Regions from separate parts of the Brevibacillus sp. SAFN-007a genome, predicted to be linked through region 1. Evidence: predicted binding sites of a transcription regulator. Region 1 holds the regulator's gene; each other region holds the start of a gene.
The links. Region 1 encodes LexA, which represses DNA repair genes until DNA is damaged. Its sites were predicted from a motif close to CGAACATATGTTCG; they were not measured.
Positions count from the first base shown of each region.

Region 2: the regulator LexA is predicted to act here: its motif matches at 1,331-1,344, upstream of ACTHO6_RS16235 (YolD-like family protein).
Region 3: the regulator LexA is predicted to act here: its motif matches at 1,396-1,409, upstream of ACTHO6_RS07725 (WYL domain-containing protein).

Region 1 covers NZ_JBQCKK010000007.1:120,144-122,409, forward strand. The annotation lists gene yneA (cell division suppressor protein YneA) at 11-352, opposite strand; gene lexA (transcriptional repressor LexA) at 698-1,321, shown strand; gene ACTHO6_RS10805 (DUF456 domain-containing protein) at 1,447-1,932, opposite strand; gene ACTHO6_RS10810 (DUF4269 domain-containing protein) at 2,040-2,266, shown strand, end outside.
Region 2 covers NZ_JBQCKK010000016.1:68,267-70,532, forward strand. The annotation lists gene ACTHO6_RS16225 (hypothetical protein) at 117-425, opposite strand; gene ACTHO6_RS16230 (hypothetical protein) at 568-810, opposite strand; gene ACTHO6_RS16235 (YolD-like family protein) at 1,029-1,313, opposite strand; gene ACTHO6_RS16240 (DUF4231 domain-containing protein) at 1,501-2,043, shown strand; gene ACTHO6_RS16245 (PGDYG domain-containing protein) at 2,033-2,236, opposite strand.
Region 3 covers NZ_JBQCKK010000004.1:213,913-216,178, forward strand. The annotation lists gene rsgA (ribosome small subunit-dependent GTPase A) at 1-461, opposite strand, end outside; gene ACTHO6_RS07720 (hypothetical protein) at 713-964, opposite strand; gene ACTHO6_RS07725 (WYL domain-containing protein) at 1,082-1,306, opposite strand; gene ACTHO6_RS07730 (MFS transporter) at 1,591-2,266, opposite strand, start outside.

The DNA.
Region 1 (2,266 bases):
AGCACCCGAATCAGTCGGTTTCCGGAATGAACAAGGTCTGCCCCGGGTAAATCAGATTGCTGTCGAGGTTGTTCGCGCTTTTAATATCGAGAACCAGATCGCGCACATCGACCTTTTCTGACCGCTGATGGCGCACGGCGATCGTCCAAAGACTGTCGCCGGAACGAACCGTCACTTCTTTTCCTTTGGGCGGCTCCTTTTGCGCAGAGGAAGCAAACACCAGTTCGGTCAGCAAGTAAAAAAAGAGAGAAAACGTAAGCAAAAACAAAAGGGCTTGTCCTCTCGTAATACCAAGACGGGCACGACGCGGCTGTTTTTTCTCCAAACCGTTCGGGATCGACATTGCCTTCATAAACGATGACCTCCTGCAAACGTACGTTCTGTTTGTTCGTACTCCTATCTTATAGGGGAACATACGTTCATGTCAATCCCCAAACCGTCCGCCTTCCCCCTTTGCTTCTTTAGCGGCTGTATGCAGTCGGCTCACGTCGGGATGGCACCCGGCAGTACGGTGCTGAAGGTGCTTGCGGCGACCGCTACTCGCCCATCCGCCACAATTCGCAAGCGATGTCGAATCGCCTGCCTCCACCCGATCAAAAAATCCTGTTCGCCTCCGAATCGAACTTATGTTTGTCGAACGCAGGCTCCCATGGTATAATATAGGAAAATATGTTCGAGAAATCAGGGGTGTCTCTCAATGTCAAAACTATCCAGCAGACAACAAGCCATCATCGAATTCATTCGTAAGGAAGTCCGGGATAAAGGCTATCCGCCATCCGTCCGCGAGATTGGCGAAGCTGTCGGACTTGCCTCCAGCTCCACTGTGCACGGCCATCTGGCGCGTCTGGAAAAGAAGGGGCTGATCCGCCGCGACCCGACCAAGCCGCGCGCCATTGAACTATTGTCTGAGGAAGACCGCTTTCAGGACAACTTCGAGGACGCTGTCGTTCGCGTCCCTGTCATCGGGAAAGTAACCGCCGGACAACCGATTACCGCGATCGAGGATGTCGAGGAGTACTTCCCGCTTCCAGAAAATATCGTGACTTCAGACAAGGTGTACATGCTGCGGGTTTCCGGGAACAGCATGATCGACGCCGGCATTCTGGACGGCGACTACGTGATCGTGCGCCAGCAGCACGTCGCCAACAACGGCGACATCGTTGTCGCCATGACAGAAGAAGACGAAGCGACCGTCAAGCGCTTCTTCAAGGAGAAAAACCACTTCCGCCTCCAGCCGGAAAACGCCACGATGGAACCGATCATTTTGGACAACGTCACCATTCTCGGTAAAGTCATTGGCGTCTATCGTCTCATCCACTAATCGTTCTCGCCCATGCGCTTTCGAAAACCCGGCTGCTCCCAATCGCTTGGCGCAGCCTTCGTTGCATCGATACGGGATCACATGAAAAAAGGACAGCCCTCGCTGTCCTTTTTCGTCTCTCTTTTTTATCTGGCGAGGAAAAACCAGACGATCATGCCCACCTGCAATACGGCTTTGACGACCGCGCTGCCCAAAAAGCCGATCAGCGAGCCGAAGCCTGCCTTGACCGCTTTTTCCAGCGGCTGCTTTTGCCCGAACAGTTCTACCAACACCACCAGCACAAACGGCAAAAGCAGCATCCCGAACGGCGGAAACACAAAGATCCCGAGAAAAATCCCTGCGGCCGCAGCCACCGAAGACCATTTGGAGCCCCCGTATTTTTTCACGAAAAACATGTTGGTCAGCAGGTCGGCCCCGTACAGCAGGATACTGAGCACCACCATCCCCCACCAGAAAGACGCTGGCAGCCCCGCTCCCGGATCGGCTATGAAAAAGTGGTAGAGCAAAAAGCCTGCCCACAGCAAAATCGTATCCGGTAAGACCGGCAAGAATATACCGGCGATACTCAGCGCGAAAAGCAACAACACGATGATCCAAAGGAAAATATCCATCTCCATGCACTCCTCTCACATACGTATTACGAGAAACAGCCGATTCAAGTTGCACGTTTCTTTCCGTGAATGCGTGAAGTCGTTGAGGCGTTGGGGAGGAGCTGTAAATGACAAGGAAACGAGGGCTATCCATGACGCGAAACTGGCGCGATCTATCCTATTTGCATAGCGGGACACCCAAACAAAAAGCAGCGGGCCGGGCCATCGAGCAGTCCGCGATCATGCAGCGGCTACAAGCCTTTGATCCCGTGCTCACAGGCACGATTCCCCTCGATATCGACATCGCAACCAGCGATCTGGATATCATTTGCGAAAGCCACGACCTCGATCAGTT
Region 2 (2,266 bases), on a different contig from region 1:
TTTCTTCTATATTAAATATGCATACGGCATTAAATATGCATACGGCGGATTATTTGGATCGATATTGAAGGCAAAGACCCGTCTCCGATTTAATGCAGAGACGGGTCTACAGCTTCTTATTTGTTGAGCCACTCCATATACGAAATCATCTGTCCGGGATCAAGCCTTGATTCTTTGGTGTAAATTTTATCTGGGGGCCCTATCTGAGATGTCAAAAATACGAGTAAGTTGTCGAACTGTTGGTAATCACCGTTACCAACCGAAATTTTCAATATTTTTCGGTTGTAAGTAACAACGTACGTGGTCCCAGTACTCTCATCTACAAATTGTGCTATCGCTTCTGGTTTTTTAAAAACAACAATAATGGCTCCCATGATCCTACTTCTTACATCCATTGAATCTAATGAGGTAAGTACATTTGACACGTTGCTCTCCCCTTTATGGAATTACGTCAATGATTGCATCCATCTGAATCCACCGGCTCTCCTCATCGTTCACCAGTTTAACCCGTCGGCTGTTTTGATCCATCCACTTGATCACGCCCCACATGCTGCGCAGTTCTTCTGTCTATTTTGCTCGCCATGGATGATGGACTCCCCTTTCCCATGCTTCCAGCAGTTCGATTTTATCTGGCTGCATGCGGTCCCAATTGATATATTCTTCTCGTTTCAAGACTTCCAAAACCTCCATGATTCCGCCCCGGGATCTCCCGGTTTTGATGCACAGTTCATCTACCGTTGGTGTCCGGCGACGGCCGGCAGAATAGTTGCCGATGATACGCAGGACCTGCCTTTCGATATCAGACAGCATGTCGGGTCACCACCGGGGCGACTGCGAGGATGTTGGCGATTGTAAAGACGCGTTTTGCTTGCCGAGTGAAGCAGTAAGCTTTGACGCGGTTACCGGTTATTGCGTGCAGACGTAAGGTTCGTTTGCTCGTCTGGCCGCGACGATCTATGTAGATAATCTCCACCAGCTGGCCAGCATTGAGGTATCGTTGTAGTTCACGGTGCATACTCATCACCCGTTCAATTTGTTGATACACGGACAATCTTTGCAACGTCGATCCAGACACTACCGTGTATGTTCTCCAGTCGAATGCGGCGATTGGATGTGTCAATTTTCTGCACAACGCCGCATACTTCCCGAATCTCCCCAAGCTTCTCTTTGACCTTCACTGGATGCCACCAGCGCACGGTGACGGTTTTACCCTCTTTCTGACTCTCCGTGATCATGTAGCCATACTCCATCAGTTCGTCTTCGTCGACATCAGGACGTTTCACCAGTGTGGTTTCGTCAATAAGCAAAGCCATGACGGCACCTCCAAACAAGAACATTTGTTTGTATTTTACAAGAACATTTGTTCTTGTTTCAAGACAAAAAACTTGTGAATTGGGATAAAATTTTCACATCGAAAAGAAAGTCCTTTGTGAACAGGGTGTCATTTCCCTACCAAAGATATTCCATATATCGCCAAAAAAGGGCTTATGGTGTAAAATTATGTCGGAGGATGGTCATGAGAATGCTCTTAAGACCTATTACAAAGGAGGGATATATATAAGCGAAACTGTACAAAAGGGGCAGATTGAAGAGTATGTTTCGATGCCAGTGCATGACTACATCAAAACAAGGCTTGATGACCAAATAACTTGGTATGACAACAAAAGCATATCCGCTCAACGGAAATATAAACGTCTCCAAGGAGCCGAAATTGTCTTGGCTGCTATGATCCCATTTCTCAGTGGATATGCTGACAAGCACTGGTCCATTCCTTTTGCGATTTCCTTAATGGGAACACTTGTTGTGATTATCGCCGCACTCACTAGGCTAGGCAAATACCATGAAAACTGGATCGAGTATCGATCTATTTGTGAGTTGCTTAAGCACGAAAAATATTTATACCTGACTGGTACAAGCCCATATGAAGAAAGAAACTTTCAGCTCCTGGTTCAAAGAGTCGAAAGTTTCATTTCTTCCGAAAATTTTAACTGGTCGCAACTTGCTACCTCTACCGATGAGAAGAAAAAGCATATCAATCGTTAACTTTCTCATAAGTTTGCTCAAAGATTTCAGGTTTGCAAGGATACTGCTCACCCGCAACTCCAGTAATGACCCAGTCTCCCGGTTCAGCCTTCATTAAGCCTTCCAGAGTTTGAATGGTCACTGCCGTAGTGGTTTGATAGGCTTCTATTGTTACTGGCTTTTTGCGGTACTTACCTGCATTTAATTTTCCCATATACCATCCCTCCAATATGAAAAAAACTTT
Region 3 (2,266 bases), on a different contig from region 1:
ACGATCACCGGATTGGCTCCGCTTTCCCAGGCGAGGATGAGATAGCGCTCCATTCTGCGCAGGTTAAAATCGTTGTTTACGGCATTGACCAAAAAGACGGTATCGACGTTGGCCGCGACAATCTGCTCTTCGACGCTGTACCCCGCAACCTTGCGGGAAAACTTGCTCTTGCGCGGCAAAAGCGCATGGATCGAGGCTTTCTTTTCCTCGGGACGTGCCTTGATGACGACCCAGTCTCCTACGGCCGGATAGTCTTCGCGGCCAGTCGCCTCATAGCGCAGCTTGCCTGTAACTTCGCCCAGAAGCTCGCCGTGCTCGCTCACCAGACGATAGATACGTTTATGTTCCAGCATGACTCTTCCCACGCTGTAGCCTTGCTCGGCATAAGGGGCGAACAGAGCGGCAAAATGCTCATTCCAGCCCCATGGTTGCAAAATAAATGGATGGGTTGCATGATTCAAGACGGATTCCTCCTGCAAATGGTTATTCGATTGGCTCTACGCCAAAACCAGTCGCAGTCGAATCCTCGATTTTTTGAACGGTGCTACTGTTCGCTTGAAAGGAGGATTCCTGCGACGGTCATTCCTACACTCTGTACGAATTTGATGTTTGCCATAAAAACATCTCTCCTTTTTCAAGTCCGCACCATCATTGGTTTGGAATCAAGATTTTCCCAATCATTGTAACACATCAGGCGGCATGGAACAAAGCCCTAATCTCCTCCGCCCCCGCTGTCTCCGCCGCCACTGTCATGGCCGGTTCCAGCTCCATCGGAATCGTACGTGCGATGGTTGCTGTCCACGTAGAATGCGCCGCCGCTGTCAGAGGAGGATGAATGAGAGCGTCTGCTACCACCTCTTGCGGCCTTGGACGAAAAGAGAATCACGGCGACGACAAGCAAAACAACGACGAGAATCACGTATTCCATCAGCGTCCACGTCCTCTCCATCCGTTTGGAATACATAAGCTGTACATTCTCATTCTACCACAAGCTGGCCGCCACCTCCCGAAAACCCGAATCGGGAAAAGGGCTGCTTGCTGCAAGCTGCCCCGACTGGCTAGCTTCCCTGGCTCTTTCGTGTCATCCAGCAAACTGCCCGGCAACGGGCACGAGCGCCAAAATGCCGGCAATCGCAAACACCCGGCAAGCTTTTCGCGTATAGCAGTACGCCTTGAGCCGTCCGGCCTCCTCATCCAGCAAAAGAATCCGGATGATTCGTCTGCTCGTCTGACCTCGCTTGTTCAAGTAAATGATCGCAACCGCCTGCCGCCTGTCTCGGTACTTTTTCAAATCCGCCAAGACCAAAGCTGTCACCGCCTTATGCATAGGCATGGCTGAACGGACGTACCGCCTATGCTCATGCCCAGCTGCTGTTGATGATATCCTATCACAAGAGAACACTTGTTCGCAAATTGATTTTTTTCCCTGTTCGAAGCCTCGCTCGTTACGGGGCTGTTTCCGTTTTTTGCAGCGGCATTTGGCGGGCATTTTTCCAGCAGAAGCGAGGCACCGATCGCACGCGGGTACCGATAAAAAAGACACGCATCCCCGAAGGAACACGTGCCTGTATGACTCCGTAGCAAACTCGCTCAGCGCTTGCGCAGCACCCGCCCGAACACCGCCAGAATCGACAGGGCGGCGATGATGCCGAACCATATCGCCATGGAAATGCCCGCCAACTGCGGAAAGCCAATCTCCGAAATCAAGTGCGCTTCCCACAAACGGTCGTATCCCTCGGAAGCCGCACCCGTAAACAGCGTCACGAGCAAAATCACCAGCAAGATCGGTTGCCCGCGAATGACGCGCGCGCCCGACAGCCACGTCTCGGCCATTTCCCGCCAATGGGAAGCGCCTCGCTCCCTCTGCTTGGGCGTAAAGCCCGTCTCCTGCATGAACACACTCAAAAACACGCCAAGCCCCAGGTACATCAAGCCCCCGACCAGATAGGGCAAGTGTGGAGCCAGCGTGGACAGCCACACGCTCAGCCCGATGCCGAGCATATTCGCCAGCAAAGCGTAGCGCTTCGCCCGCATGAAGATACTCCCGAGCTTGTCTTCCCCTACCTCGTCCGCAATCCAGGCCGTATCGGCCCCGCTGACGAATGTGTCCCCCACGCCGAACAAGACCTGGGCAACCAGCACCCACATAAACGCGGAGACAAACGGCAACACCCCGTCAATGGCAGGCAAAATACCTTGCAGAACAAACGCCGTCCCCAGCAAAAACATCCCGATCACAAGAGACAGGCGGCGGCCGTAGGTATCC